One region of the Streptomyces sp. NPDC051172 genome, then DNA from elsewhere that is predicted to be linked to it. Evidence: riboswitches for the same ligand, from Rfam matches in the RefSeq annotation. Region 1 holds a riboswitch; each other region holds the start of a gene.

Region 1 (7,659 bases):
CGGAAGTGCCCCGGGCGGATCGCCGGGTGACCGTTTGCGGCCGTGATCCATGACTCACGCCGTCGACTTCACGCAGTGCGCTGACCGATGTGGCGGTTCCGGGACAGGTGCGGGTGGCGGAGTGCTATGGGCCGCATATATGCAGGATCCACCGATGAAGGCCGGGGCGGTGTCCGGCGTCCCGTGCGCCCCTGTTTAAGCTCGGGCCTCATGGACGTACTCATCCATCTCTTCGTCGGCCTGCACATCATCGGCATCGCCGCGCTCCTCGGCGGCTTCTTCACCCAGATGAAGGCAATGGGCCGCGGCGATGCCCGCTTCGTCCCGGCGATGCTGCACGGCGCGCTGACGATGCTGGTCACCGGCGCGATCCTGGTCGGCCTCAACCAGGCGGACGACCATCACGTCAACAGCATCAAGATCGGGATCAAGCTGGCCCTGCTGATCGTGATCCTCGGCCTGGTCTATGTGAAGCGGGACGACGAGAAGATCGACAAGAGCCTTTTCGGGCTGGTGGGCCTGTTCACCACGGCGAACGTCTTCATCGCGGTGCTGTGGACCTGATGCCGGCGCGGGCCGCGGCGACGGAGCCCGCGGCGACGGCCGGCCACGCAGCCACCGCGATCCACAGCAGCACCTGACCGGGTCCCTTCAGCCATGGCGCGTCGAGGACGGCGGCGACGGACAGCACGGCCGTCGCCGTCATCCCCAGCGGGAAAACGGTCGCCCAGCGCCGCACGTCGTAGCCGCGCCGCGGCCGGACCGCCTCGGCGACGAGCAGTACGGCGTACCAGGCCAGGTCCAGCACGAGCAGCGACACGGTGACGGCGCGCAGGACACCGCGGTCGTCGTCGTCCCACAGGTACAGGCGCGCGCTGTCCGCCGCGACGAGCCTCGCTCCGGCGAGCGCCGAGATGGCGAGCGCACCGCCCGCCACCCACTGGTCGCCCAGCCCTTGCGTCACCTGTCGCAGATCGAAGAGGGCCAGCACGCAGGCGTAGAGGACGAGCCCGAGTCAGAACAGCGCCGGCGCCGCGCGCGCGAGCCGTGCCGTCGCCTGGACCCCGGCGAGTGTGGCGCCGAGCACCGCGCCCGGCATGTGACGCCGCCAGTGCCGTGCGACCTGCACCAGCAGCAGCGGCCACAGCACGGCAGCCGGCGCGAGCAGGGCCTCGGCTGGGGTCTGCCGTCCGAGGGCGCAGAACCGGGTTCCGAGGACGGTGGTCGCCGCGACGGCGGTCAGCGCCCCCGGCGCCCCGCCTCCGCCCGCCACCTCACCGGTTCCCGCACCAGCCGGGCACCGAAGCCCGCCGCAAGCACCGCCCAGGCGACACAGGCCAGGCCCAGGACGATCCGCGACAGCACCTCGTACCCCGTCGGATGCAGTCCGAGCGACACACTGCCGGTCGCCGGCACGGCGGCCCCGGCCGCCGGCGAACGCTGCGCCCACCAGGCGTGGCGGAAGGTCGGGCCGGACATGGGGCCGATGCCAAGGAGTGCGGCGCGGGTTGAGGCCGGGCCACGCGCGCGTGCATCACAAACTGTCCCCACGCGCGCGTGCCCTGCTCTCCTGCCTCAGGCAGGCCGCACCACGCTGTGGATGATCGATTCGCCGCCGTAGTAGATCGACTCCTCGCGGACGTACGCGCCGGGCTTCGGGGCGTGGATCATCATGCCGTTGCCGATGTAGACGCCGACGTGGCTGATGTCGTCGTAGAAGAAGATCAGGTCGCCGGGCTGAGCGTCGGTCAGCGAGACCGTCGTGCCGGCGTTGACCTGGTCGTAGGTGGTGCGCGGGAGGGAGACGCCGGCGGCCTTCCAGGCGGCCTGGGTGAGGCCGGAGCAGTCGTAGGAGCCGGGGCCGGTGGCGCCCCAGACGTACGGTTTGCCGATCTGTGCCCGGGCGAAGGCGAGCGCCTTCTCGGCCTTGGTGGCGTAGGAGGAGTCGCTGGTGGAGGTGGATCCCGAGCCCGAGGCGGAGCCGCCGTCCCGGGCCGCGGCCTCTTCCTTGGCCTTCTCCGCCGCCGCCTGCTGTTTCGCCAGCTCAGCGGCCTTGCGGGCCGCCGCCTCCTCCTGCTGCTTCTGGATCGCCGCGAGCCGCGCCTTCTCGTCGGCGGTCAGCTTCGACAGCAGCTCGCGCGCGTCGGAGAGCTTCTTCTGCACCGTGGACTTGGCGGTCTGCAGGTCGCTCTGTGTCGCGGTGAGCGACTCAAGGCTCTTGGATGCCTCCTGACGCTTCTTCATCGTCGCGGACTGCTCGGTGAAGTACTCGTCGACCGCGCTCTTCTGGCGAGAGGTCAGCCGTCCCATCAGCTGCGTCTGGTCGAAGTAGTCCTGCGGGGAGTCCGCGAGCAGGAAGGTCGCCGTGTCGGGTGCGGCGGCTCCGGTCCGGTACTGGGCCGCGGCGAAGGAACCGAGCCGGTCACGCTCTTCGTTGAGCTTCTGCATGCGCTTGGCGACGTCGTCGAGGAGGGTGTCGACGTTCTTGCGCTGCTTCGTGGTCTTCTCTTTGGCCGCGTTGTACTTCTCGGTGGCCGACTCCGCCTGGCGGTAGAGGTCGTCGACCTTCTTCTCGACCTCTTCGAGGCTGGGCTTGCCGTCCGCGGCGGGGGCGGCGTTCGCGGACTGGGACAGCAGGGCCACCGAGGTGAGGGCGGCCGTGGCGAGGGCGGGGGTGCGTATACCTGCTACGCGCGAACCCGCGGGGCGCGACTTGCGGTGCGACGCCAAGGGAGGCGACTCCTTCCATGCTCCGCCTACCGAGTTAGCTGTCGGGTTCGGGCGGGTGGTTCGGAAGGGTTGCCCTACGGTCCGTGCCCCGAAAGGGAGGAGGACCGATTCACCCCAAGGTCGGTGTGGGTCCCCGGCTCCGGATGCGCGGCGGCGCACCGGACTCGGCGGAGGCCGCGCGGCCCGGCGACGTTCGCCGGTGGGGGTCGTGCGGCCTGCCGGAACGGTAGCCAACTCGTGTGGCCCCTGTGAAGGTTGATGTTCGATATGCCCGATACATTTTCGTGACCTTCGGTCAGCAGGTCGCATGCGCTCGTCAATTCGGGATGATATGTGCCGTCCTGGTGGTATTTCTGTCGGAGCGGCAGCGTCCACTCGCTTCGGTCCACGCCTCGACTTGTTCGATTACGGTCCGTGATGGCACGGTTCTGGAGAGCAGAGGACGTCTGGCGTTCAGGTCTGGAAGCACCAGGGATTCTGCGCCCGTGGAGGCCCAGGGGAGCCCGCGGATTCCGGCGATGTTCTCAGGGCGGCGGCGGGCTGTCAGTGGGGCACCCTAGACTCGGAGAGCGATGAGCAGCCTCTTTGACGACAGCTTCCTGGCGAACCTCCAGGCCCCCCGCGGGCACGAGGAGGAACCTCCGCCGCCGCCCGAGGACGATCACGGACCGGAGCCGGTTCCGGACGATCTGTTCGGCGGGAAGTTCGACGTGCCCCCGGACCGGGAGGACTACTACCGCAACGGCGCCCCCCGCCCGGCGATCGACCCGGCCGCACTCCTGGACGGGCTGAACGAGAACCAGCGCGCGGCCGTCGTCCACTCCGGCGGCCCCCTGCTCATCGTGGCCGGCGCCGGCTCCGGCAAGACCCGCGTGCTCACCCACCGCATCGCGTACCTCCTGGGCGAGCGGAACGTGCATCCCGGCCAGGTCCTCGCGATCACCTTCACCAACAAGGCCGCGGGCGAGATGAAGGAGCGCGTCGAGCAGCTCGTCGGCCCGCGGGCGAACGCGATGTGGGTGATGACCTTCCACAGCGCGTGCGTGCGCATCCTGCGGAGGGAGTCGAAGAAGCTCGGCTTCACCTCCTCCTTCTCGATCTACGACGCAGCCGACAGCAAGCGCCTGATGGCCCTCGTCTGCCGCGACCTGGACCTCGACCCCAAGCGCTACCCGCCGAAGTCCTTCAGCGCCAAGATCTCGAACCTGAAGAACGAGCTGATCGACGAGGAGGACTTCGCCGCCCAGGCCGCCGACGGTTTCGAGAAGACCCTCGCCCAGGCCTACGCCATGTACCAGTCGCGGCTGCGCGAGGCGAACGCCCTCGACTTCGACGACCTGATCATGACGACGGTCAACCTGCTGCGCGCCTTCCCGGACGTCGCCGAGCACTACCGCCGCCGCTTCCGGCACGTCCTGGTCGACGAGTACCAGGACACCAACCACGCCCAGTACGCGCTCGTACGGGAACTCGTCGGCACCGGCACGCGCGCCGACGAAGCTGACGTACCGCCGAACGAGTACGACCTCCAGCCCGCCGAACTGTGCGTCGTGGGCGACGCCGACCAGTCGATCTACGCCTTCCGCGGTGCGACGATCCGCAACATCCTCCAGTTCGAGGAGGACTACCCGGACGCGACGACGATCCTGCTGGAGCAGAACTACCGCTCCACCCAGACGATCCTCTCCGCGGCCAACGCCGTCATCGAGCGCAACGAGTCCCGCCGCCCCAAGAACCTGTGGACCAACGCGGGCGCGGGCGCCCGCATCACCGGCTACGTGGCCGACACGGAGCACGACGAGGCGCAGTTCGTCGCCGACGAGATAGACCGTCTCACGGACGCCGGCGAGGCGAAGGCCGGAGACGTCGCCGTCTTCTACCGCACCAACGCCCAGTCCCGTGTCTTCGAAGAGGTCTTCATCCGCGTCGGCCTGCCCTACAAGGTCGTCGGCGGTGTCCGCTTCTACGAGCGCAAGGAGGTCCGGGACGTCCTGGCCTACCTGCGGGTGCTGGCCAACCCCGAGGACTCGGTGCCGCTGCGCCGCATCCTCAACGTCCCCAAGCGCGGTATCGGCGACCGCGCGGAGGCGATGATCGACGCCCTCGCCCAGCGGGAGAAGATCAGCTTCCCGCAGGCGCTGCGCCGCGTCGACGAGGCGTACGGCATGGCCGCACGTTCGGCCAACGCCGTCAAGCGGTTCAACACACTGATGGAGGACCTCCGGACGATCGTCGAGTCCGGCGCGGGCCCGGCGACCGTACTGGAGGCGATCCTCGAACGTACCGGCTACCTCGCCGAGTTGCAGGCCTCCACCGACCCGCAGGACGAGACCCGCATCGAGAACCTCCAGGAACTCGCCGCCGTGGCCCTGGAGTTCGAGCAGGAGTCCGGTGAAGGCGAGGAGCCGGGCTCTCTCGCCGACTTCCTGGAACGCGTCGCGCTGGTCGCCGACTCCGACCAGATCCCCGACGAGGAGGAGGACGGCTCCGGAGTCATCACCCTGATGACCCTGCACACCGCCAAGGGCCTCGAGTTCCCGGTGGTCTTCCTGACGGGCATGGAGGACGGCGTCTTCCCGCACATGCGCGCCCTCGGCCAGACCAAGGAACTGGAGGAGGAGCGGCGGCTCGCGTACGTCGGCATCACGCGCGCGCGTGAGCGGCTGTATCTGACCCGGTCGTCGCTGCGCAGCGCGTGGGGGCAGCCGTCGTACAACCCGCCCTCCCGGTTCCTGGAGGAGATCCCGGCACAGCACGTCGACTGGAAGCGGACGGGCGCCGCCGCCCCGGTCTCCTCCGGCCCGGCGTCGGGCCTGGCCGCCTCCTTGTCGTCCTCCCGATCGCGCTCGTCGGCGTCGGGCGCGTCCGGCTTCGCCACGAGCCGCGCCTCCGAGAAGCCGGTGGTCTCGCTGGCCGTGGGCGACCGCGTCACACACGACCAGTTCGGGCTCGGCACGGTCGTGGCCGTGAAGGGCACGGGCGGCAACGCCGAGGCGACGATCGACTTCGGCGACACCAAGCCGAAGCGCCTGCTGCTGCGGTACGCACCGGTCGAGAAGCTGTAACTGCCGGTGACCTACAGCCCGTAGTGGGGGAGTTTGAGGACGAGGCCGTTCAGGCCGGATGAGGGGTCTGGGGCGCAGCCCCCAGCTCTCCTACGTCGGGTCCAGCCCGTGACTCCGCAGCCACGGCAGCGGGTCGATCGCCGAGCCCCCGCCCGGGCGGACCTCGAAGTGCAGGTGCGGGCCGGTCGAGTTGCCGGAGTTCCCGGAGTACGCGATCGGGTCGCCGGCCTTGACCGTCGTACCGGAGGCGACGCGATAGCTGGAGAGGTGGCAGTACCACGTCTCCGTGCCGTCCTTCGCGGTCACTATCATCATGTTTCCGTACGCACTGTTCCATTGCGTGCGGACGGTGCCGTCGGTCGCTGCCATCACCGTAGTGCCGTACGAGACCGGGAAGTCGATGCCGGTGTGCACGGACATCCAGTTGATGCCGGCCTGGCCGAAGTAGGCGCTGAGCCCCTTCTGCGTCACCGGAAGGACGTACTTCGGGCGCAGCCGCTCCTTGCGGGCCGCCTCCGCTGCCGCCTTCTTCTTCTCGGCCTCCTGCTGCGTCTTGAGGTCGATGCGCTCCTGGGTACGGCTCGCCCGGTCGGCGAAGTCGTCGGCGCCGGCGGAGAGGCTCCGGAGCTGGGTGTCCAGCTTGTTGTTGGCGGTGGATGGTTTCACCGCATGTGCGTCCGACGCGGTCGTCGAGGTGCCCTGGTCGCCGGTGAACGTGCCCACGGAGGCGGCGGCGATACCGGCCACGCCCATCACACACGCCGAGGGCACGGCGATGGTCAGCAGCGCGGACCGCTTGGCGGGCGCGCGACGGCGGGAACGGGCCCCGCTGCGGGAGCCCGCGCGCGCCGCCGGTGCCGACGTGGCCTCTTCCTGCTCGTCGAGGAGCGGGGCCGCCGAGGGCAGCTCCCCGGTGGCGTTCGACTGGCCGCCGTCCGGAGCGGATTCGTCGTACGGACCCTGCTCGGCCTGCTGCTCGTAGTCGTCGACGGGTCCGGCGGGCGCGGCGGTGTCACCGGCCTCGGGGCCCTCCGAGTTCCACTGCGTGGCGTCGTATGCGCCGGTGTCGAAGGCCTGGGTGCCCCATTCCCACTGCTGGGTCTGGTCGGCGTGGCCGCCCGAATGGTCGGGCTGCAGCCAGGCGTTCGCATCCCACTGACCTGAGACGTCGTGCCCGGTGGCCTGCGGCGGGATGGCGGCAAGCGGCTGGTAGCCGGCGGTCCAGGCGGTCGTGTCGTACACGCCCGTGTCGTAGGCGGCATGGTGCTGTGCCGCGTACGCGTCGTAGTTCAGGGTCTGCTGGCCGCCGGTGGCCCAGTGTCCGGAGTCGTACGAACCCGTGCTCTCGCCCGGGAGGCTGCCGAACAGGGGGTCTGCGGCGAAAGTCGCGGTGGCGTGGCTGCCGGTCGCAAAACCGTTGGAGTCGTAGTCGCCGTACGTGGTGAAGTCGCCGTACTGGGCTTCCTGCGTGCCGTACGACGCGTAGTGCGCCGAGGCGGCGTCGGAAGCCGGAGCCGGGGTCATGGTCCCCGACGGGTGACGGTCGTTCACCAACTTCTCTTTCGCCTCGACAACAGGGGCTGCCAGAGCAGTGCGGTGACTGTACCCGGCGGTACGCGGGCTCGACAATCTTCAACAGGTTTCGTGCGCGCAGGAAACGGGCATTCGGCCGTGTTTCGGGGGACGACGGGCACGGCTTTGGCCTGTGTTCGAAGGATGTTCGAGGCCAAATGGCTGTCGCATAGCCGTGCGGGCGCTGTCCGGGCGCCGTCCCAGGGCCGTAGGCAGGCTGTGCGGGATGTGGTCGTACCGGACGCGGCTGTAAAAGGACGTGGTCAGGCAACTGTCAGGCCGTCGGCGTGCG
Region 2 (7,659 bases), on a different contig from region 1:
TCGACCGCGCCGACGATCCGGTCGCCGTCCTTGAGTGTGATGACCTCCAACTCCTCCTTGTTGGACGGGTAGTCGGGGACCACACGCTTGACGACGCCCTGTTCGGTGCCGAGGGCGAGACCGGGGGAGGACTCGTCCAGCGTGGTCAGGCAGACCACCGTCTCGCCGTCCTCCAGGGAGAGGAACTCCGACAGAGGCGCCCCGCCGGAGAGGTTCGGCGCCGACGCCGTGTCCGGCAGCTGGGGAAGGTCGACGACGTTGATCCGCAGGAGGCGGCCGGAGGAGGTCACCGCGCCGATCTCGCCGCGTGCCGTCGCCGGGACCGCCGACACGATCACGTCGTGCTTGGTGCGCCGGGCGTCGGCGTCCTCCGGGAAGGGCTCGCCGTTCGACGTGCGGGCCAGCAGGCCAGTGGAGGACAGCAGCACCCGGCACGGGTCGTCCGCGACCTGCAGCGGTACGGCGGCCGCCGGGGCGCCCGAGGCCTCCAGCAGGACCGTACGCCGCTCGGTGCCGAACTTCTTGGCCACCGCGGCCAGTTCGGAGGAGACCAGCTTGCGCAGCTCCGCGTCCGACTCCAGGATCCGGGTCAGCTCCGCGATCTCCGCGTTCAGCTTCTCCTTCTCCGACTCCAGCTCGATGCGGTCGTACTTGGTGAGACGGCGCAGCGGCGTGTCGAGGATGTACTGGGTCTGGATCTCCGAGAGCGAGAAGCGCTCCATCAGGCGCTCCTTCGCCTGCGCGCTGTTCTCGCTGGAGCGGATCAGCCTGATGACCTCGTCGATGTCGACGAGAGCCGTCAGCAGGCCCTCCACCAGGTGCAGCCGGTCGCGGCGCTTGGTGCGGCGGAACTCGCTGCGGCGGCGCACGACCTCGAAGCGGTGGTCGAGGTAGACCTCCAGGAGCTCCTTGAGGCCCAGGGTGAGCGGCTGGCCGTCCACCAGTGCGACGTTGTTGATGCCGAAGGACTCCTCCATCGGCGTCAGCTTGTACAGCTGCTCCAGGACGGCCTCCGGCACGAAGCCGTTCTTGATCTCGATGACCAGGCGCAGGCCGTGCGCGCGGTCGGTGAGGTCCTTGACGTCGGCGATGCCCTGGATCTTCTTGGAGCCGACCAGGTCCTTGATCTTGGCGATGACCTTCTCGGGACCGACCGTGAAGGGCAGTTCGGTGATGACCAGGCCCTTGCGGCGGGCGGTGACGGTCTCGATCTCGACCGTGGCACGGATCTTGAAGGTGCCGCGGCCCGTCTCGTACGCGTCCCGGATGCCGGCGAGGCCCACGATGCGGCCGCCGGTGGGCAGGTCCGGGCCGGGAACGTGCTTCATCAGGGTGTCGAGGTCCGCGGCGGGGTAGCGGATCAGGTGCCGGGCGGCCGCGACGACCTCGGCGAGGTTGTGCGGCGGCATGTTCGTCGCCATGCCGACCGCGATGCCCGACGAGCCGTTCACCAGCAGGTTCGGGAAGGCCGCGGGCAGGGCGACCGGCTCCTGCTCCTGGCCGTCGTAGTTGGGCGCGAAGTCGACCGTGTCCTCGTCGATCGACTCCGTCATCAGGCTCGTCGCCTGGGCCTGGCGGCACTCGGTGTACCGCATGGCGGCCGGCGGGTCGTCGTTGCCCAGGGACCCGAAGTTGCCGTGGCCGTCGACGAGCGGCACGCGCATGGAGAAGGGCTGGGCCATGCGCACCAGGGCGTCGTAGATCGACGCGTCACCGTGCGGGTGCAGCTTGCCCATGACCTCGCCGACCACGCGCGCGCACTTCACATAGCCGCGGTCGGGGCGCAGTCCCATCTCGTTCATCTGGTAGACGATGCGGCGGTGGACCGGCTTGAGACCGTCGCGGGCGTCGGGCAGGGCTCGGGAGTAGATGACCGAGTACGCGTACTCGAGGAAGGAGCCCTGCATCTCGTCGACGACGTCGATGTCGAGGATGCGCTCCTCGAACGAGTCGTCGGGCGGCGGGGTCTTCGTGCTGCGGCGGGCCATCGCTGCCGGCTCCTCTTTTCTGGCTGCTCGCGCTGAAGCGTGAACGGGTTCTGACGCGACCATTGTGGACCGCGGCACTGACAACGCGGACGAGGACCTGGCGTCGAAGTAGGTTCCCGGCGTGGCGGAAGGCTACGCGATCCGCTGTGGGCGTATGTCGTGCGGGAACTTCGCCGACGATCTGCACGCTTGCATACAGTGGCAGGACCGGCAGGAAAACCGCGGTTCGAACCACCGCATCCGCGAGGCGAAGGGACGTACATGCCCATGGGTCACACGGCCACAGACCAGGCAGGCACCGGGGGCCTGACAGCGACCGAGCACCGTCTGGCCAACGGCCTGCGCGTGGTGCTCTCAGAGGATCACCTGACCCCGGTCGCGGCGGTGTGCCTCTGGTACGACGTCGGCTCGCGCCACGAAGTCAAGGGACGTACCGGCCTGGCTCACCTTTTCGAGCACCTGATGTTCCAGGGCTCCGGGCAGGTCAAGGGCAACGGGCACTTCGAGCTGGTGCAGGGCGCCGGCGGCTCGCTGAACGGCACCACCAGCTTCGAGCGCACCAACTACTTCGAGACCATGCCCGCCCACCAGTTGGAGCTCGCCCTCTGGCTGGAGGCCGACCGGATGGGCTCCCTGCTCGCCGCCCTCGACGACGAGTCCATGGAGAACCAGCGGGACGTCGTCAAGAACGAGCGCAGGCAGCGCTACGACAATGTGCCGTACGGCACGGCCTTCGAGAGGCTGACCGCCCTCGCCTACCCGGAGGGCCACCCCTACCACCACACGCCGATCGGCTCGATGGCCGACCTGGACGCGGCGACCCTGGAGGACGCGCGCGCGTTCTTCCGCACGTACTACGCGCCCAACAACGCCGTCCTCTCGGTCGTCGGTGACATCGACCCGGAGCAGACGCTCGCCTGGATCGAGAAGTACTTCGGGTCCATCGCCTCGCACGACGGGAAGCCGGAGCCCCGCGACGGCTCGCTGCCGGAGATCATCGGTGAGCAGCTGCGCGAGGTCATCGAGGAGGAGGTCCCGGCGCGCGCTCTGATGGCGGCCTACCGGCTGCCGCAGGACGGCACGCGCGAGGCGGACGCCGCCGACCTGGCGCTCACCGTCCTCGGCGGCGGCGAGTCCTCCCGCCTCTACAACCGGCTGGTGCGCCGCGACCGTACGGCCGTCGCGGCCGGATTCGGCCTGCTGCGGCTGGCCGGAGCACCCTCCCTGGGCTGGCTGGACGTGAAGACCTCCGGTGACGTCGAGGTGCCGGTCATCGAGGCCGCCATCGACGAGGAGCTCGCCCGGTTCGCCGCCGATGGCCCCATGGCCGAGGAAATGGAGCGTGCCCAGGCCCAGTTGGAGCGCGAGTGGCTGGACCGGCTCGGCACGGTCGCGGGCCGCGCCGACGAACTGTGCCGGTTCGCCGTCCTGTTCGGCGACCCTCAGCTCGCGCTGACCGCCGTGCAGCGCGTCCTGGAGGTGACGGCCAAGGAGGTCCAGGAGGTCGCCAAGGCCCGCCTGCGCCCCGACAACCGCGCGGTGCTCGTCTACGAGCCGCTCTCGCCCGAGTCCGCGGAGCACGCCCAGGACGAGGACTTCCCCGAAGACCCCGAGTCCGAAGCCACGGTGGAAGCCACCGACCAGAACGAGGAGGCGGCCAAGTGACCGAGCTCGCCACGATGCAGTTCCACCCGCAGCCCCGGGCGGGCGAGGCCAAGCCGTGGGCGTTCCCGTCCCCCGAGCGCGGCGCGCTCGACAACGGCCTGACCGTCCTGCGCTGCCACCGCCCCGGCCAGCAGGTCGTCGCCGTCGAGGTGCTCCTGGACGCACCCCTGGAGGCCGAGCCGGCCGGTTTCGAAGGCGTCGCCACGATCATGGCCCGAGCCTTCTCGGAGGGCACCGACAAGCACTCCGCCGAGGAGTTCGCCGCCGAACTGGAGCGCGCCGGCGCGACCCTGGACGCGCACGCCGACCACCCGGGCGTACGTCTGAGCCTCGAGGTCCCGGCCTCCCGTCTCGCCAAGGCGCTCGGGCTGCTCGCCGACGCCCTCAGGGCGCCCGCGTTCGCAGACAGCGAGGTCGAGCGGCTGGTCCGCAACCGCCTGGACGAGATCCCGCACGAGCTGGCCAACCCCTCGCGCCGTGCCGCCAAGGAGCTCTCCAAGGAGCTGTTCCCGGCGACCTCGCGCATGTCGCGCCCGCGCCAGGGCACCGAGGAGACGGTCGAGAAGATCGACGCGGCGGCCGTACGCGCCTTCTACGACCGCCATGTCCGGCCCGCCACGGCCACCGCCGTCGTCGTCGGCGACCTCACCGGCATCGACCTGGACGCGCTGCTCGGCGACACCCTGGGCGCCTGGACCGGCTCCAGGGCCGAACCCCGCCCCGTGCCGCCGGTGACCGCCGACGACACCGGGCGCGTGATCATCGTCGACCGTCCGGGCGCCGTCCAGACGCAGCTGCTCATCGGCCGCGTCGGCGCCGACCGGCACGACCGCGTGTGGCCCGCCCAGGTGCTCGGCACGTACTGCCTCGGCGGCACCCTCACCTCGCGCCTGGACCGCGTCCTGCGCGAGGAGAAGGGCTACACCTACGGTGTGCGCGCGTTCGGCCAGGTCCTCAGGTCCGCCCCGGACGGCTCCGGTGCCGCGATGCTCGCCATCAGCGGCTCCGTCGACACCCCGAACACCGGCCCGGCGCTGCAGGATCTGTGGACGGTGCTGCGCACGCTCGCCGAGGGCGGCCTCACCGACGCCGAGCGCGATGTCGCCGTCCAGAACCTCGTCGGTGTGGCGCCGCTGAAGTACGAGACCGCGGCGGCCGTCGCGAGCACGCTGGCCGACCAGGTCGAGCAGCACCTGCCCGACGACTACCAGGCGACGCTGTACCAGCAGCTCGCCGCGACCGGCACCGTGGAGGCCACCGCGGCGGCCGTGAGCGCCTTCCCGGTGGACCGTCTGGTGACGGTTCTCGTCGGTGACGCGGCCCAGATCAAGGAGCCCGTCGAGGCGCTCGGTATCGGTGAAGTCACGGTGGTGTCGGCCGAGTAGCGGCACGCGCGCGTGGGGTGGCCCTGGTGACGGATGCGTTACCAGGGCCCTCTTATGTCCGAATTGGCGGAGAATCGAAGGAGAGTTGCCTGTCTGCCCTGTGTGATGCGCTACAAACAGCGTGATCCGTTTGGGGATTGAAAGCGGCCCCGCTTAGCGTCTTCCGGGCTGTCCGTCAGGCACCGCGCCGCATCCGCGGCACCGGACAGCCATCGCCGAGTCCCCGTACGGCGCGAGCCAGGGGAGCCGGGGACCCATCGCAGTCCCCTGGGGTGAATCGGACGCCCGCGCGTGCAGCGAGGGGGTCCGTAGGAGACCTTCCTGCTCCGAACCCGTCAGCTAACCCGGTAGGCGAGAGGGAAGGAAAGGACCAGCCACCACATGGCGTTCACGCGCGCCACCGGGAAGCGTCGTCGCCCCGCACGGACGCACCGCACCACCACCCGCGCCGCCGGGGTCGCGGCCCTCGCCGCCACCGGCGTCATCGGTACCCTCGCGGCCCCCGCGCTCGCCGCCGACACCTCCGTCGAGCAGACCGGCCTCACCCCCGTCATCACCATCGGCGACACGATCGCCAACAGGATCGAGGCCCAGGCCGACGCCCAGAAGCAGGCCGCCGAGGAGGCCGCGCTCAAGAAGGCGGCCCAGGAGGCGGCACGCGAGAAGGCCGCTGCCCAGGCCAAGCAGGAGCGCGAGGCCAAGGAGCGCGCCGCCCGCGAGGCCGAGCGCAAGCGCCTCAACACGTTCGTGGCGCCGATCTCGAACTCGTACGTCTCCACCGGCTACCGGGCCAGCAGCTCGCTGTGGTCCTCCGGCAGCCACACCGGCATCGACTTCCACGCCGCGAGCGGCACGCCCGTGCACGCGGTCGGCGCCGGCACCGTCGTCCAGACCGGCTGGGGCGGCGCCTACGGCAACCAGATCGTGATCAAGATGAACGACGGCACGTACACCCAGTACGGCCATCTGTCGTCCATCGGCATCTCCGTGGGCCAGACGGTCACCCCGGGCCAGCAGATAGGCCTCTCCGGCGCGACCGGCAACACCACCGGACCGCACCTGCACTTCGAGGCCCGTACGACCCCCGAGTACGGCTCGGACATCGACCCCGTCGCCTACCTGCGCTCGCACGGCGTGAACGTCTGACGGCGCATCGCAAGATCTCCTTCCGGCCCCGGCTCCCGAGCCGGGGCTTTCGGTGTTTCTGCCGCCCCGCTGTCCAAAAAATATCCATGGATTCCGGCCCGCCGTCGGAAATTCCGGCTCCGTGCAATAGAGTCACCGATACACGTCAATCATCGACGTTTCACGGGGATTAAGTCGGAGGTCGGTCATGCGTATTCCGGCGCACTCGGTGTGCACGGCGATCCGGGACGACATCGTCGCCGGTGTCTACGAGCGTGGCAGCCGGCTCACCGAGGAACTCCTCGCGCGCCGCTACGGCGTCTCGCGCGTCCCCGTGCGCGAGGCGCTGCGCACGCTGGAGGCCGAGGGCTTCGTGGTGACCCGGCGGCACGCGGGCGCGTGCGTCGCGGAACCGACCGAGCAGGAGGCCGCCGACCTGCTGGAGATGCGCATGCTCCTGGAACCGCTCGGCGCCTCCCGGGCCGCCCAGCGGCGCACCGACGCCCATCTCAAGGTACTGCGCGGCCTGGTCAGGCTGGGTCAGGAGCGGGCCAGGAGGGGCAACAGCGAGGATCTGCGCTCCCTGGGAGGCTGGTTCCACGAGACGCTGGCCCAGGCCTCCGGCAGCCCCGCGCTGACCTCGATGCTGACCCAGCTGCGCCACAAGATCGCCTGGATGTACGCCGTGGAGGCACCGGTCGACCCCGGGCAGTCCTGGGCGGAGCACGGGGCGATCGTCGACGCCGTGGCCCGCGGCGACAGCGAGCGCGCGCGGGCGGTCACGACGCTGCACACCGAGCGCTCGACCGCGGCGCACCGGCTGCGCTTCGGCGGAGAGGGCCGCGCGAACGGTGTGAGGAACTCGCAACATGCCGTAAACATGTCGGGCCTGCGGCATTAACACGGGCGCCGTATACAAAGAAGCAACAATTCGCGGGGCATTATTTCTGCTGCCCGCGACCGGTAATTCCGCCGCCCCTGTGCGGGAAAAGCAAAGGGCCCGCCCGGCAATTCGGACGAGCCCTTCTGTGGTGCCGTGATCAGACGGTCTCGGGAAGCTCCTCGAGTCCCTCGGACACCAGCTTCGCCAGTCGGTCGAGGGCGACGTCCGCACCCTCGGCCTCGGAGGCGAGGACGATCTCCTCGCCGCCCTGGGCGCCCAGGCCGAGAACGGCCAGCATGGAGGCCGCGTTGACGGGGTTGCCGTCGGCCTTGGCGATCGTCACCGGGATACCTGCGGCCGTGGTGGCCCGGACGAAGATGGAAGCGGGGCGGGCGTGGAGGCCCTCGGCCCAGCCGACGTTGACGCGGCGCTCAGCCATGTGATGCTGCCCTTCAGTGTCTCAGGGTTGTCTAGACCAGTTTCCCACACGTGAAACGTCTCCGGAGCAGTCCTGTGTCCCGTCCGGGGTGGGCAGTCGGACCGCGGCCTCGGCCCGACTTCCGTCCTTGTTCTCTTCTCAACGGACTGCCGTGTTCTCCACAGACTGCCTCGC
Region 3 (7,659 bases), on a different contig from region 1:
GCACCACAACCAGCCCCCCACCGGCGCCTGAAGCCCCACGGCCCTGCGGGCAATCCGAAGTACCGTCGCGGCCGGCGCCCTCCCTCGTTAGGGTCAATGCCGTGGCCACCTTTCCTCCGTACCCGACGCATCCGCCACACCCCGGCGTCCCGGCCGGCGGTGCGCTCGGGCACGCTCACTGGTGGCAGCGCAGGGCGGTGCGGTACGGCGCGCTGATCACCCTGCTCGCGCTCTCCGGGCTCGTCATCCTCGCCCTGGTGCGCGAGCAGACCGGCACCGAAGGGTTCCTGGTGGGGCTCGGGCTGGCCGTGCTGCCTGTGCCGCTGCTCATAGCGGCGTTCCGCTGGCTGGACCGCGTCGCGCCCGGCCCCTGGCGCAACCTGCTGTTCGCCTTCGCCTGGGGAGCCTGTGCGGCGGCGCTGATAGCGATCGTCGCCAACAGCTTCGCCACGAAGTGGATAGCGACGGCGACCGCCGACCCGTCCAGCGCGGACACCCTCGGCGCGACCGTCATAGCGCCCATAGTCGAGGAGTCGTCGAAGGCGGCGGCCGTGTTGCTCGTGTTCCTGTTCCGCAGACGGGACTTCACCGGGATCGTCGACGGGGTGGTGATAGCCGGGGTCACCGCCACCGGCTTCGCGTTCACCGAGAACATCCTCTATCTGGGCACCGCCTTCGGCACCGACCAGCTCACCGGCGACCGCGGCATCGCCTCCGTCACCGCGGCGACGTTCTTCGTGCGCGTCATCATGTCCCCGTTCGCGCACCCGCTGTTCACCGTGCTCACCGGCATCGGCTTCGGCATCGCCGCGCTGTCCGCCGAACGCCAGCACCTGCGGCGCGTCCTCGTCCCGCTCTGTGGCCTGCTGCTCGCGATGAGCATGCACGCGATCTGGAACGGCTCCTCGAACTTCGGCGAGTACGGCTTCTTCGCGGTGTACGCGGCCTTCATGGTGCCCGCGTTCGGCCTGCTGACCTGGCTGGTGATCTGGACCCGCCAGCGCGAACTGCGCACCGTGCGCGAGGAGCTGCCCGCCTACGCCGTCGCGGGCTGGCTCACCCCCGCCGAGCCCTACGCCCTCGGTTCGATGCGGGCACGCCGGCTGGCCCGCGAACACGCCGCCCACCACCTCGGCAAGCCCGCCGCACGCGAGGTCGCCCAGTACGAGGCGTACGCGACCTCCCTGGCCTTCCTGCGGCACCGCGGGCGCCGTGGCCGCGCCGGCACCGACTTCGTCGTCAGGGAACGGGAGCTGCTGCACGAGCTGTGGCGCCGCCGCGAGGTGGCGCGCCCGGCGCTGGACCACGCGGCGCGGATGACGGCGCCCCCGGTGCCGGTGGCGGCGCCGCCCTGGCCGGTGTACGGGGCGTACGGGTATCCGGCGGTGCCGAATCCCGCGTACAACCCGTACCGGTCGTAGGACCCGAGGGGGTCAGGCCGACGCCTCCGTCAGGCGGGCGACCTCGGCCTCGGTGAGCGTCAGCTCGGCCACCGCGAGCAGCGCCGGGAGCTGCTCGACCGTCCGCGCGGAGGCGATCGGGGCGGCGACCGTCGGCTGGGCGGCGAGCCAGGCCAGAGCGACCGTGGCGACCGGGGCGTCATGGGCCTGGGCGATCTCGTCGAGGGCGGTCAGCACGCGCTGCCCCCGCTCGGACTCCAGGTGCTTGGCGGCGCCGCCCGCGCGCGGGCTGTCGACGGTCGTGCCGGGCCGGTACTTGCCGGTGAGGAAGCCGGCGGCGAGGGCGTAGTACGGGACGGCGGCCAGGCCGTAGTGCGCGGCCAGGTCCTGCAGCTCGCCCTCGTACGTGCCGCGGGAGACCAGGTTGTAGTGGGGCTGCAGGGCCACGTACTTGGCCAGGCCCTCGCGGTCGGAGAACTCCAGGGACGCGCGGAGCCGGTCGGCGGAGATGTTGGACGCGGCGATGTGCCGGACCTTGCCCGCCTTCACCAGCTCGTCGAGCGCGCCGATGATCTCCTCGACCGGCACCTCGGGCTTGTCGAAGTGGGTGTAGTAGAGGTCGATGTAGTCGGTGTCGAGGCGGCGCAGGGAGGCCTCTGCGGCGGCCTTGATGTTGGCGGCGGACAGGCCCTGGAAGTCGGGGTGCTGGCTGACCTTGGTCGCGATGACCACGTCGTCGCGGTTGCCGCGCGCCCTGACCCACTTGCCGATGATCGTCTCTGACTCGCCGCCGTGGTTGCCGTCGACCCAGGCCGAGTAGGAGTCGGCGGTGTCGACGAAGTTGCCGCCGGCGGCCGCATAGGCGTCGAGCACGGCGAAGGAGGTGGCCTCGTCGGCGGTCCAGCCGAAGACGTTGCCGCCCAGGGAGAGCGGGAAGACCTCCAGGCCGGAGGAGCCGAGCTTGCGCAGAGAAGGAGAAGTCATGCCTTACGTCAACGCCCGCCCCGGTGGCCGGTCTTCCGCGGCGGGCGCAAAGATCCCGTAAACAAGCGGACTACGGCACTCCGGGGGCGGACGGAGAACGCACGGATGTCAGGGGTTGAGGCCCTTGCTGCGCAGCCACGGCAGCGGGTCGATGCCCGTGGCCTGGCCGTCGGGGTGGACCTCCAGGTGCAGGTGCGGGCCGGTCACGTTGCCGGTGGCGCCGATGCGGCCGATGACGTCACCCGTGCCGACCTTCTGGCCGACGCTGACGCTGATCGACGACTGGTGGCAGAACCAGAGCTCCGTACCGTCGTCGAGGGTGAGGATCGTGCGGTAGCCGTACGCGCCCGCCCAGCCGGCCTGCGTGATGGTGCCGGAGTGGATGGCCTTGATGAGCGTGCCCGTGGGGGCGGCGAAGTCGAGGCCCGTGTGGTAGCCGGAGGACCACATGGAACCGGCCTGACCGAAGGTGCCGGTGATCGTGTACGACACGACCGGCAGCTGGAACTGCTTGGCCAGCTCGGCGAGCTTCACGGCCTCGGCGGCCTTCTTGGCCGCCGCCTCCGCCTTCTCCTTCGCCGCGGCGGCCTTGGTCGCGGCCTCCTTCTCGGCCTTGGCGGCGGCGTCGTCGATCTGCTTCGCGAGGGCCGCCTCGGTGGCCGCCTGGCTCTTGCCGTCGATCTGGACCTGCTGCGACTCGGCCTGCGCCATGATCCGGTCGCGCAGCGCCTCACCGGCGCCCCGCGCGGTGCCCTCGGAGGTGGTGGCGACGTCGCTGAGCGCGGTCGCGGAGCCCTTGGGGGCCTCGGAGCCACCGAACACATGGGCCACGGAGGCGAGATCGGGCATGGAGATCGACACCGGCGGCTTGCCGGTGTTGGCGCTGGCCATACCGCCCGCGCCGACGGCGGCTATGACACCGACACCGAGGACCGTGGAGCTGCGGGCGAGTCCCCCGCCGCGCTGCTTGGCGACGCGGTGCCGGCCGCGGACCGGGGCGAGGGAGTCCTCGGTGGGATTCCACTCCTCCCACGGACCCTCGTCGGTGCGTCGGCCGGCGAAGCCGAAGGGTTCGGTGCTCGGCACGAACGGGGCTGGCGGGGCAGGCGGGTTGGACGCCACGTGGGCGTGCTCCTTTCCTTCCTTCTCGCCTACCGGGTTAGCTGACGGGTTCGGAGCAGGAAGGTCTCCTACGCGCGTATACCTGCCGTGCTGCCACGGCGGTGTCGGCGCGATTCACCCCAGGGTGGTGGTTCCCCGGTTCCCTTGCGGGATTCGGCGCGTGCGCACGGAGCCGCCTCTTGTGACGGCTGGGACGACCGCGCTGCGTTATCGAACGTTAATAGACCCGGGGTGTCGTTTCCAAGGTGTTCCGCTTGATCATTAACCTTTCTGACCTGAACGTACGGCGCATGAACGGCGAAAAACGGGCGAGTTGACCGCGCCTCAGGAATCTCAGGGCCGTCTTACGGCGAGCAGTGCCATGTCGTCCGCCATGGCCTCACCGGCGTATCTGCGCACCTCCCGTGCGAGGGTGGCGAGCAGCGCGGCGGGCTCGTGGAAGACCCGGCCGGCGAGCCGGTCCGCGGGTTCGAAGAACCGCCCGTGCTCGTCCCGTGCCTCGGACAGCCCGTCGGTGTACAGCAGCAGCGTGGCCCCGCCGCGGAACGCGATCTCCTCCGCGCGGTCGGGCCGGCTCCCGAAGTCGCCCATGCCGAGCGGCAGGGCGGGCTCGCGGGCGTGCAGGGTGTGCACGGTGCCGTCGGGGCACAGCAGCAGCGGAGGCGGGTGGCCTCGGGTGAGGATGCGGACGACGCCCTCGCCGTGCGGGAGTTCGGCGAGCACGGCGGTGGCGAACCCCTCGAACAACTCGATGCCCCCGCGCCGCGCCGCCTCGCGGGCCAGCGCCCGGTCCAGCCGCTGTGCGACCGCCTCCAGGGTGGCCTCCTGTTCGGCGGCCTCCCGGAACGCCCCGATGACGACGGCCACGGCGGCCACCGCGCCCATCCCCTTTCCCCGTACGTCGCCCACGACCAGCCGTACGCCGTACGGGCTGTCCTGCACGGCGTACAGGTCGCCGCCGATGGATGCGTCCGCCTGCGCGGCCTCGTACCGTGCCGCGACTGCGAACCCTCCGACCCGCTCGGCGGGTTCGGGCAGCACGGCGCGCTGGGTGGCCTCGGCGATCTCGCGCTGCGAGGCGAGCTCCTCGCGACCGCGGCCGACGAGGAGGTTGATGAGGACGGCCAGGACGGAGACCGTCGCGACGGTGGCCAGCTCGGTGATCGCCTCGACCTGGAGGAGGATGCCCATCTGGGCGTGGATCGCGGTGACGACGAGGACGGTCGCGATGCCGGTGAGGACCGTGCCGCGGCGCGAGTAGAGCGGGGCGGCGACCAGGGGTGCGGCGGTGAAGAGAGGGCCCGCCGTGAACCGCGACGGGGTGAGGTAGTCGTAGAAGGTCCCGCCGACGATCAACAGCGCCGGGAGCAGCCGCACGAAGGTGCGCGCGTATGAGATCGGCCCCTCCTGCTCCACCTCTCCAGGTTTCCCGGTACGGCGGTGCGGGGCGAGCCGGATGACCCGACCGGGGGAAACACTCAGGGCCGGAGTCCAGTCACTGGACTCCGGCCCTGAGCCTTGAGTAGCGGGGACAGGATTTGAACCTGCGACCTCTGGGTTATGAGCCCAGCGAGCTACCGAGCTGCTCCACCCCGCGTCGTTGTGTAACCAGCATACGCCATCCGCGGGGCTGTCTGCGCCAGGGTTTGTGTCCGCCCCCGTTCGCCTGCGTTCTCGGGGGTTCGCAGGATGGCCGTCAGGCGGCGGGGTTGTCCGCGTGGGTGAGCGTCTCCCAGGAGACGAAGAGGTCGTCGGTGCCCGCCGGGCGGCTCTGCTCGACCAGCTTGTGGGCGGCCGGGACGGGGGTGCCGAGCCGGTTCTCCAGGTGGTTGAGGGCGACCTCCAGGTCGGGGCCCATGTTGCCGACGACCCTGCCGCCGCACAGCCACCGCGGGGGCTTGGCCCCCATCTCGTAGCGGGCGTGGAAGTCGAGGGCCGCCTTCAGCCGGTCCTTGACGTCGCCGTACAGGTCGACGCCCTGGTGCCAGGCGGTCTCGGCGATGTGCGCGGTGGCGGCGAGGGAGTAGCCGACGTGCTTGAAGTTGCGGCAGGTCTCCTGCGCGATGCCGTCCTCGAACTTCGTCTCCTTGAACCAGTACGTCTCCAGCTTCTGCACGGTGTTGGCGTCGGAGCCGGCCGGGGTGAGCGGGATCTTGCCGTCCTTGCGCAGATAGAAGTAGTCGGGCACCAGGCCGCGGAAGCGTTTTACGGCGGTGTCGAAGGTCTTGTGGTCGTCGGTGAAGACGGCGATCCCGATGGCGGCGTCGGTCATCGCGAGGTCCCAGTTGCCGTTGTAGTCGGGAAGGTCCCTGGTGACCTCGGGGAGGTAGGCGGTGCGCAGCATGGCCGTGAACCGCCGTACTCGGTCGGCGGGCCAGCCGGCGCCCGGTGCGTACCGGATGATCTCCGCGGCCCGCGCCCAGGTCGACCCGGCCCAGGAGGACTGCAGCCGGGCGTCCTGCGCCGTGTGCCGCTTCAGCTGCGCCGACCAGGCGTCCATGATCTCCCGGGCCTTCACGGCGTGCTCGTGCTGACCGGTGACGCTGTAGAGGAGCGCCTGGGTGTAGGCGGCGATGGCGTCCTGCCGCTCCTCCAGACAGCCCTTCGCGCCCTTGCCGCCCCAGGGGCAGTTGACGACCGCGACCGGCTGGGCCGTGTACTTGTACGACCCGTACTTGCTGTCCCGCATGTCGAGGAACGCCTGCAGCCAGGGCTGCTTGCCCGCGATGACGTTCTTGCGTACGACGTCCAGCTGGGCCTGGCTGACGAGGACACCGGGGTGGGTGAACGGTGCGCCCGGGGGCAGCGCCCTCGCCATGGTGCGGGTACCGGGGTCGGTGCCGCAGGAGGCGACGAGTGCCGTCAGCAGGAGGACGAGGAGAACTGCCGCCGCACGTCTGGGAACTGACCTCACTGGCACTACCTCCGCGATCGCCTCCGGCCGGTACGGTCAGGGTCGCCCTTGCAGAGGTCGGGCGCAGGATCTGTTGGGCCGATCGGCCGGGTGCGGGGTGGTTGTGGCGAGCGGTGCTGGGGGCTGCGCCCCCAGACCCCCCTTCGGCCTGAACGGCCTCGTCCTCAAACGCCGGACGGGCTGAAATACCTACGCCAAGTGCCGGTTCGGCGCCTTCGCCCGCTCCTCGTACTCCCCCAGTACGACCACCTCGACCCCCCGCCCCGCCAGCAACCCGCTGCCGTCCGCCCCCGTCACGAAGGTGTCCGGCTCGCGCCAGGCCGTGACCACCCGGCGTACACCCGCCTCCAGGATCAGCCGTGCGCAGGGCTTGGGGCGGGAGGCGCGGTGGGCGCAGGGTTCCAGGCTGCTGTAGACCGTCGCCGACGTCAGCCTGGGGTCGGCCGGGTCCAGTTTGGCGAGGGCCGCCTCCTCGGCGTGGACGACCGGGTCGTCGCCCTCGCGGGAGTGGCCGCGGGCGAGTTCCGTGCCGTCGGCGGCGACGACCACCGCGCCGACGCTGAAGGCCGTGCGCGAGGGCGGGCACTCGGCCGCCAGCTCGCAGGCGAGGGCCAGCCAGTGGCGGTCGGCGGCGGTGGGGAGCGGACCGGTGCCCGGGGCGGTGGGCTCGTAGCGCATGAGGACCACGTCCTCGATCCGGCGGGTTTCCGTCAGGCGCAGACGTCCGGGCTGGTAGGCGCCGGGGCCGAAGAGGCGGGGGGCGTCCGGGTCGCCCACGAAGAGGGGGGCCAGGACCAGCTGGAGCTCGTCGGCGAGGCCCTGCTGGAGGAGCTGGGTGTGGATCGTGCCGCCGCCCTCGACCATCAGGCGCCGCACGCCGCGTTGCTCGTGCAGATGCTCCAGGAGGCGGCGCCAGTCGAGGTCGGGGCCGAGCGGTACGACGTCGGCGGTGAGGCCGGCGGCACCGGCGCGCTCGGCGCCCTTGTCGGTCGTGTAGACGAGCTTTTCGCCGCCCGTGTGCCAGAAATTGGCGTCCGGGTCCAGGTCTCCGGAGCCGCTGACGGTGACCTTGAGCGGGTACTCGGGCCGTCCGGCCGCCACGCGGGCGGCGCGGCGCTCTGGCGAGTTGACCAGCAGGCGCGGGTTGTCGGCGCGGATCGTGCCCGCACCGATGAGGATCGCGTCGACGGAGGCCCGGACCTCGTCCACGCGGTCGAAGTCCGCCGGGCTGGAGAGCAG
Region 4 (7,659 bases), on a different contig from region 1:
TCGGCCCCCGCCCCCGGCGACTCCGACCGGCGTACCGGAAGGAGGGGCCGGGCGGACGCCCGTTTGCGGCCGCGTTCGTGGAACAGGGCCAGGACGATCGCAGTGCCGACCGCTATCAGATGCTCGCGACCGGCCAGATTGGGTACGGCGATCGACTCCCACACCATCGACCCGCCGGTGAGGGCGAACACGATCGGAGCACGCTGGACGATCGCGACATAGGTGAAGAGGCCCACGACGGCGGCGGACGGGCCGGTGTCCAGCACCTGCCCGACCGCGCGCGGCAGCCCCAGCCCGCCCCAGCCCGGACCGAGCGCGATCATCAGGCGCACCATGAGGGTGCCGGCGAGGGTGGTCGCGTACGAGATGACGAGCGTTCTGGCCCGGCCGAGGATCAGCTCTGCGAGGGCGAACGCGAGGAACAGGCTCGTGATCCCCGCCCACACGGGGAGATCCAGGGCCGGGACGTACAGTGACACCGGCGTCCGCAGCAGGGCCAGCCACAACGGCAGGTCGCCCTTGACACCGCCGAGCAGCCGCACCACCACCGCACCCGTCGGCCGCTGCGCCAGCGCATGGAAGAAGATGACACCGAAGGCGGCCAGGAACGCCAGGAACAGTGCGGGCAGCCCACGGCGTCTGAGTTGCCGCACCGGATCGACGACGATGCCGTGCCACTCGACCCGCAGCGTGCGTACCACCAACGCCGCCACCCGCCACAGCGCGCCGCGCGGCCGCCGGTACTCACGGTCGGCCGGATCACCCCACAGTCCGTGGGCACGCAGCCGATCCGCGGCACCGCCCGCGCACCGCACCCCCTTGCGCAGCAAAACTCCCCCGCCTCCCGTCCATCGCCCCACCGGATGGTCGGAACGGGGCGAGGCCGCCCCGAGGGAGGCTATGCCCGGCGGCGGGGCTTCCTTCGCTTGGCGCCCTTGGAGACGTCGGATCCGGCCCTCGGGTTGCTCCCCGCCGACTTCCCAGCCGTTTTTCCGGTCACCTTTGCCGCCGCGGGCTTGCGCCGGGCGCCGGTCGTGTCGCCCGCCTTGCCCTTCGTTTCCGGTGTCGCCGCCTTGCGGCCGCGGGAGCTGTTGGCCGTGCGACCGCGGACGATTCCGATGAAGTCCTCGACCAGGTCCGTGGTCGCCTCCTCGGGCCACGCCAGGGCGATGCTCGACGCGGGGCCGTCCACCAGCGGCCGGTACGTGAGGTCCTTGCGGTGGTACAGACGGGCCAGCGACTGGGGGACGACCAGGAGGCCGACGCCCGCCGCGACGAGTTCCACGGCGTCCTCGGTGGTGGCGGGGCGCTCGAAGGCGGGCTCGCCCGGCGGCCGGTCCCAGTCGAAGACGTCGTCGAGGGGGTGGAAGAGCACCTCGTCCGCGAGGTCCTCGACGGTCACCTCGTCCGCCGCCGTGATCACATGGTCCTTGGGGACGACGACGACCGTCGTCTCGGTGTAGAGCGGGATCGCGCTGAAGAACGTACGGTCGACCGGCAGCCGTACGAGTCCCGCGTCGGCCCCGCCCGCGCGCAGCACGTCGGATGCCTCGGCGGCCGGTACGGCGAGGAGGTTCAGCGGGATGTCGGGCAGGCGCTCGTTCCAGATCCGCACCCACTTGGCGGGCGTCACTCCCGGGACGTACGCAAGCCGGAACGCCTGGGGTTCTTCCGAGCCTGTCACCAGGCCAGGCTACCGGCCGTGGTCGGAGGACTCGCACATGCTCGATACCCTGGACGGCATGAAGTCGCACCAGAGCACCCAGACGATGAAGCCCGCGACCGCGGCGAAGAAGCTGGGTGTGTACCTCGAGGCCACCCCCGCCGAGTTCCGGGAGGGCGTCGTCTCACGAGCCGAGCTCGACCAGCTCCAGGCCGAGCCGCCCGAGTGGCTGCGCGAGCTGCGGGCAAACGGTCCGCACCCCCGTCCGGTGGTCGCGGCGAAGCTGGGCGTCTCCATCGCGGGTCTCGCCCGGGGCGGGATCACCGAGGCGCTCACCACCGAGCAGATCGAGGCCCTGAAGCAGGAACAGCCCGAGTGGCTGCAGAAGGAGCGCGCCACCCAGGCGGAGGTCCGCAAGGAGGCGGCGCGCATCAAGAAGCGCGACGCCGAGCGTGAGGCTCGCAGCGAGGGCCCGCGGGCCTGACGCGGCCCGTTCGCAACGGACGGTTGCCGTCCGGATCCACTGTGTGCACAACGCACGGATCTGACGGCACGTCACGACGAAGGTCACAGAAGCGTATCGGACATTCCGGCCTTCAACCTTCACACGAGCCGCACAAGTTGGCTAGCGTGTCGTCAGGCCGCACGAGTTCCTCCGGCGAACCCCGCCGGGACGCGCGGCCTCCGCCGAATCCGGTACGCCCCTGTGGCAGCCGGAACCGGGGACCCAACCGAACGACGGGGTGAATCGGCCCAACTGCCCGCCAGGCAGGGGCCGTAGGGCATGCCTTCCGGAACCGACCGCCCGAACCCGACAGCTAACTCGGTAGGCGGAGTACGGAAGGAGTACGGCTCCCATGGCGCCGGATCGACCATCGCGCACCGCAGGCTCGGGCCTTCCCGGCATGCGCAATTCCGCTCTCGCGACCGCCGCCCTCACCTCGGTGGCCCTGTTCTCGCAGACCGCCGACGCCGCACCGACGACGGGCGACGAGGGGCCCAGCCGCGAGGCCGTCCGGCAGCGGGTGAGCAGCCTCTACGACCAGGCCGAGTCCGACACCGGCAACTACAACTTCACCCGGGCCCAGCTGCTGGGAGCGCGGCCGCCCGCCGCCCCGCCCCGCGAGCGCGGCCGCTCGGATCCGGCACTCGACTCGGTGTCCCGGCGGTGGTTCGACGGAGCCCGCGCCTCGCTGGGTCCGACGGTGCCTGCGCTGCTGCCGGCCGACCGTATGCCGGACCGCCGGGCCGAGCCCCGGACCGCGCGCCCGGCGGACAGCCGCAGCACCGCCCTTGAGCTGGAGGCGACCGCCCGGCCCGTGGCCGAGCTGACCTCCGCGGAGTCCCGCCGTACGGTGGCCGAGCTGACCGCCGGCCCCACGGCTGCGCTCCCCGCCATCCCGCTGCCCCGACAGGAGGCCGCCTCCGCGCTGCCCGCTGCGGCCCCCGAGTCCAGGCAGACCTCCCTGCGCAGGTCCAAGGAGCAGAATCAGCGCAAGATCGCGGCGGCCAGCGAGCTGCTGTACCGGTACACCGCCCGGCAGACATCCGCACCGCGCCCGGCTGTCGGGGCCGTGCCGGCCCAGCTCCCCCGGCAGGACCAGGCGCAACAGACCCGCCCGGCGGCCGAGGAAGCGTGGCGGCTGCAGGAGCCGACGGTCCTCGACACTGGCCTGCCCCCGGCCGGGGCACAGCTGATGCAGCCGTCCGTCCTCGACACCGGCGTACCCGCGGTCGAGCAGTGGCGCATGCAGCCTTCCGTGCTGGACACGGGCGTACCCGCCGTGGAGGAATGGCGCACCCAGCCGTCCGTGCTCGACACCGGCATACCTCAGGCCGGGGGTTGGACCATGCAGCCGTCCGTCCTCGACACGGGTGTGCCCGCAACCGTTACGCCCACCGCCACCAAGGCCGACAGGGCGATCGACTTCGCCCGTGCACAGATCGGCAGGCCGTGTCTGTGGGGTGCGGTCGGGCCGGAGTCGTACGACAACGCCGGGCTCACCCAGGCCGCCTGGCGGGCCGCGGGGGTCACCCTGCCACGGACCCCGTACGAGCAGGCGGGCGCCGGCACCGTGATTCCCCTGGCCGAGAGCCGCCCCGGAGACCTGATCTTCTTCAACGACAACTTCAGCCACGTCGGCATCTACACCGGCAACGGCCTGATGATTCACGCACCGGGTCCGGGCGCGGTCATCCGCGAGGACTCGGTCCACTACGCAGGCGAAGCCGCGGTCCGTATCGCAGTACGCCCCATGTGACACCAACGGCTCACTGAACCAGGAGGAGGCCGCCGACGGAAGTCGGTGACCTCCTCCTTTTCAGCCACAGGCACTCCACAACATCCTGTGACGCATGACCGCATTCGCAACGGCCGCCTGTGGCTCCGGTTCCGGGAGCGCCGGTACCCGTGACCGCATCAGCACGGTCCTGCGGGCCCAGCAGGTGGGGCTGATTCCCACGCCGTGACCCGTGGCGGCGCGGTCAGGGCCGGCGCGCGGTACAGGTCGCGCAGCAGGGCGATCTCGGCCCCGTGGTGCAGGACTTCCTGGTTGACCCACCACACGATGTCGACGAAGGGCTCTTCCGCGTCGCTGCCGTGCGGATACGTACAGTGGCCGACCTTGTCGAGTGCCGCGTCGCCGCTGTTCAGCAGCGCCTCCCGCCAGGCCGTGACTCCGGCGTCGAAGGCGGCGACGGCCGCTGCCACGTCCCCGCTGACGAGGTAGTCGTCCCGGGTGAGGCGGTGGGTGCCTGCCGTGTGATCGGCGCGGAGGGTCAGCATCTCGCTGAGGTGGCTCAGCCGCCACGCGATGGTGGTGAAGGGCGGTGGCCACGGATGCGGGTAGGACGCCGCGTCACGTCCCCAGTCTCCGTCCGCGGCACCGGCCAGCAGGGTGGCGCGCGGTCCGGGCCCGTCCGCCCTTCGCCGCACCGACCAGCAGTCCGCCACCGGCTCCCAGAGGTACTCCTCGTCGGTCATGGGCCCGACCTCGGTGTCCGAACCGTCGCCGCTGTCCATCACCGGCCCGGTCAGCCGGGCGGCCAGACGCCCACAGGCGAAGTCGAACTGCTCCAGCAACGGAGCCAGACGAGACACGGTCACCGACACTCCCATGGCGGACTCGTGGGCGCACGGCGCAGGCATGAACCGACCGGCTAGCCTGGCACAACCGGCGCACACCCCGCCTCTCCTTTTCCGAGGCCGGGTATTCCGGCAACAGGTTCCCGATGACAGGGAGTCGGCCATGAAGCCGAACCGCTCCATCCCCTCCTCGACCGTCATCCCCGTCCTGATCTACCCCGATGTACGCGCGGCGGTCGCCTGGCTCGGTGCGGCCTTCGGGTTCGTGGAACGGGTACGGATCGGCGAGGACCACCGCGCGCAGCTCGGGTTCGGCGACGGTGCCGTGATCGTCGGGGACACCCGCAAGGACCGCCGTCCCCCGCGCCCCGGCGAGGTCACTCACTCGGTCACGGTCCGCGTCGAAGACGCCCGCGCCCACTGCGAACAGGCCCGGGCACACGGCGCACGCATCGTCATGGAACCCACCGACTTCGAGTACGGGGAACGCCAGTACACGGCCGAGGACCTCGCGGGCCATCAGTGGACGTTCTCGGAGACCCTCGCGGACATTGCGCCGGAGGAGTGGGGCGGGCAGACGGTCTCAGTCGGCTGAGGAGCGTCAGCCCGGCGGGGGCCCCGTCCCGCCCTTGAGTCGTTCCAGGTCGGAGGGGCGGACCTGGATGACGACCAGGGCGATCAGGGCGGCGAGGACGGCGAAGATCGCTGCCATGATGAAGGCCGCCGAGATCCCTGACGTGAGCACGTGGTCGGACCAGGGGCTCGGGAGCTGCCCGGTGTGCCTGAAGCGCAGGCGTTCGGCCGGGGTGGCCTGGGCCAGGAAGCGCGGGATCTGCTTGTGGGCCTCGTGGGTGCCGGCCGTGCCGAACATGGTGACCAGGATGGACAGGCCGAGCGAACCGCCCACCTGCTGCGTTGCGTTGAGGAGTCCGGAGGCCGCGCCGGTCTCCCGGACGGGGACGTTGGACAGCGCCATGAGGGTGAGGGAGACGAACTCCATGCCCATGCCCAGGCCGAAGACGCAGATCGGGCCGAGGATGCTGCCCGCGTAGGTGGAGTGGACGTCGGTCAGGGTCAGCCAGGCCAGACCCGCCGCCGCGAGAACGGCGCCCACCACCATGAAGGGTTTGGGCCCGAACTTGGGCAGGAACCGCGAGGCGAGCGCCGCGCCGACCGCGATGACCGCGCTGACCGGCAGGAAGGCGAGCCCGGCCTGCAGCGGGCTGAAGCCCAGGACGTCCTGCACGAACAGCGTGAGGAAGAAGAACATGCCGAAGATCGCCGCGGCCAGGCTCAGCATGATGCCGTAGGTGCCCGCGCGGTTGCGGTCGGCGAACATGTGCAGCGGGGTGATGGGCTGTCGGGAGCCCCTCTCGACCAGGATGAACAGCGCCAGGACCACGACCGCCGCGGCGAACGAGGCCAGCGTGAGGGCGTCCCGCCAGCCCTCCTGGGCGGCTCGGATGAACCCGTAGACCAGCAGCACCATGCCCACGGTGGAGGTCAGCGCGCCGGCGATGTCGAAGTGGCCCGGATGGCGTTCGGACTCCTTGATCCAGCGGGGTGCGGCGAGAGCGATGAGCGCGCCGATCGGGACGTTCACGAACAGCACCCAGCGCCAGTTCAGCCACTCGACGATCATCCCGCCGGCGAGCAGCCCGATGGCGCCGCCGCCCGAGGAGACCGCGGCGAACACGCCGAAGGCCCGGTTGCGTTCCGGGCCTTCGCGGAAGGTCGTGCTGATCAGGGCGAGGGAGGTCGGGGAGGCGATGGCGCCGCCGACGCCCTGGAGGGCGCGGGCGGCGAGGAGTTCGCCGGAGTTCTGCGCGAGCCCGCCCAGCAGGGAGGCGAGCGCGAACAGCAGCACCCCGAAGACGAACATGCGCCGCCTGCCGAGGATGTCGCCGGTGCGGCCGCCGAGCAGCAGGAGGCCGCCGAAGGTGAGGGTGTAGGCGTTGACCACCCAGGACAGGCTGGTGGTGGAGAAGTTCAGGGCGCTCTGGATGTGGGGCAGCGCGATGTTCACGATGGTGATGTCCAGGACCACCATCAGCTGGCAGGAGGCGATGACCAGCAGTGCCATGCCGTTTCCGCCGCCGCCCGGTTCGCGGGTGGCGGCCTGTGGTGCGGAGGTCGGCTGTGGGCTGCTGCTCATGGCGTGTCGCACTCGGCGTCGGTGAACGGTTCCGTCCACCGCGGCCCGTACCGTTCGACCGTACGCCCCTGTCGTAACCGTCACCACTTGTTTGACTGGGTGACGGTTTACACCTTTTTACGGGGAGTCGAGCGGCTCATGGGCGGGTCTTGTGGGTCATGGCGAACTCGTCGGCCTCCGGCAGGTCGAACTCCCCGTGGTCGCTGCCCAGACCCTGCGCCACCAAGGCGGCGGCGGCGCTGCCCAGTACGGCGGCCTCGCGCGGGGTGCGGCCGAGGCCGATGCCCCGCAGGAAACCGGCCGAGAACGCGTCGCCGCAGCCGGTGGTGTCGACGACGTCGACCTCGAAGGCGGGGACCGTGTCCGTGCCCTCCGCGGTCACCAGGAGCGCACCGTCGCCGCCACGGGTGACGGCGACGAGGCCGGCCCCGGCGGCGAGGAACTTCTTCGCGCCGGTCACGAGGTCCTGCTCCTCGCTGAAGCCGAGGACCTGGTCGTCGTTGGGGAGCAGGTAGTCGACGTGCGGGAGCAGCGGTTCGATCTGGTCGAAGGTGCCCAGCTCGCCGGGAGCGAGGAGGTCCACCGAGGTGACCACGTCGTGCTCCTTGGCGTGCGCCAGGATGCGCGCGGCGACGTCGGCGCCGATCAGCTCGGGGCCACCCAGGTGGAGGTGGGTGGCCCCGGCCACGGCGTCCCAGGGCACGTCGTCGAGGCCGTAGGTGATGTTGGCGCCGAGCAGATGGAGCGAGGGACGGT

The links. A riboswitch is a leader RNA that binds a small molecule or an ion and turns the genes downstream of it on or off. The one in region 1 is predicted to bind cyclic di-AMP.
Positions count from the first base shown of each region.
Region 2: linked by a shared signal. The riboswitch ahead of AB0N07_RS21780 (M23 family metallopeptidase) and the one ahead of AB0N07_RS21920 (NlpC/P60 family protein) in region 1 are both predicted to bind cyclic di-AMP.
Region 3: linked by a shared signal. The riboswitch ahead of AB0N07_RS41710 (M23 family metallopeptidase) and the one ahead of AB0N07_RS21920 (NlpC/P60 family protein) in region 1 are both predicted to bind cyclic di-AMP.
Region 4: linked by a shared signal. The riboswitch ahead of AB0N07_RS14430 (C40 family peptidase) and the one ahead of AB0N07_RS21920 (NlpC/P60 family protein) in region 1 are both predicted to bind cyclic di-AMP.

Region 1 covers NZ_JBFBBE010000035.1:146-7,804, forward strand. Annotated here, with positions in the region: gene AB0N07_RS21910 (hypothetical protein) at 211-564, shown strand; partial or broken gene AB0N07_RS21915 (tellurite resistance/C4-dicarboxylate transporter family protein) at 542-1,479, opposite strand; gene AB0N07_RS21920 (NlpC/P60 family protein) at 1,576-2,730, opposite strand; cyclic di-AMP (ydaO/yuaA leader) riboswitch at 2,739-2,910, opposite strand; gene pcrA (DNA helicase PcrA) at 3,303-5,795, shown strand; gene AB0N07_RS21930 (M23 family metallopeptidase) at 5,886-7,346, opposite strand; gene AB0N07_RS21935 (alpha/beta fold hydrolase) at 7,631-7,659, opposite strand, start outside.
Region 2 covers NZ_JBFBBE010000034.1:57,491-65,149, reverse strand. Annotated here, with positions in the region: gene AB0N07_RS21795 (DNA topoisomerase IV subunit A) at 1-1,988, opposite strand, end outside; gene AB0N07_RS21790 (pitrilysin family protein) at 2,250-3,653, shown strand; gene AB0N07_RS21785 (pitrilysin family protein) at 3,650-5,038, shown strand; cyclic di-AMP (ydaO/yuaA leader) riboswitch at 5,242-5,407, shown strand; gene AB0N07_RS21780 (M23 family metallopeptidase) at 5,420-6,184, shown strand; gene AB0N07_RS21775 (GntR family transcriptional regulator) at 6,372-7,064, shown strand; gene AB0N07_RS21770 (HPr family phosphocarrier protein) at 7,204-7,485, opposite strand.
Region 3 covers NZ_JBFBBE010000121.1:3,246-10,904, reverse strand. Annotated here, with positions in the region: gene trmB (tRNA (guanosine(46)-N7)-methyltransferase TrmB) at 1-31, shown strand, start outside; gene AB0N07_RS41720 (PrsW family intramembrane metalloprotease) at 102-1,421, shown strand; gene AB0N07_RS41715 (aldo/keto reductase) at 1,434-2,384, opposite strand; gene AB0N07_RS41710 (M23 family metallopeptidase) at 2,493-3,506, opposite strand; cyclic di-AMP (ydaO/yuaA leader) riboswitch at 3,518-3,675, opposite strand; gene AB0N07_RS41705 (PP2C family protein-serine/threonine phosphatase) at 3,840-4,922, opposite strand; tRNA gene AB0N07_RS41700 (tRNA-Met) at 5,030-5,103, opposite strand; gene AB0N07_RS41695 (alginate lyase family protein) at 5,203-6,324, opposite strand; gene AB0N07_RS41690 (dihydrofolate reductase family protein) at 6,610-7,659, opposite strand, start outside.
Region 4 covers NZ_JBFBBE010000019.1:74,316-81,974, reverse strand. Annotated here, with positions in the region: gene AB0N07_RS14445 (hypothetical protein) at 1-722, opposite strand, end outside; gene AB0N07_RS14440 (LysR family substrate-binding domain-containing protein) at 899-1,684, opposite strand; gene AB0N07_RS14435 (DUF5997 family protein) at 1,743-2,147, shown strand; cyclic di-AMP (ydaO/yuaA leader) riboswitch at 2,339-2,512, shown strand; gene AB0N07_RS14430 (C40 family peptidase) at 2,569-3,924, shown strand; gene AB0N07_RS14425 (DinB family protein) at 4,083-4,769, opposite strand; gene AB0N07_RS14420 (VOC family protein) at 4,912-5,343, shown strand; gene AB0N07_RS14415 (MFS transporter) at 5,350-6,903, opposite strand; gene AB0N07_RS14410 (carbohydrate kinase family protein) at 7,040-7,659, opposite strand, start outside.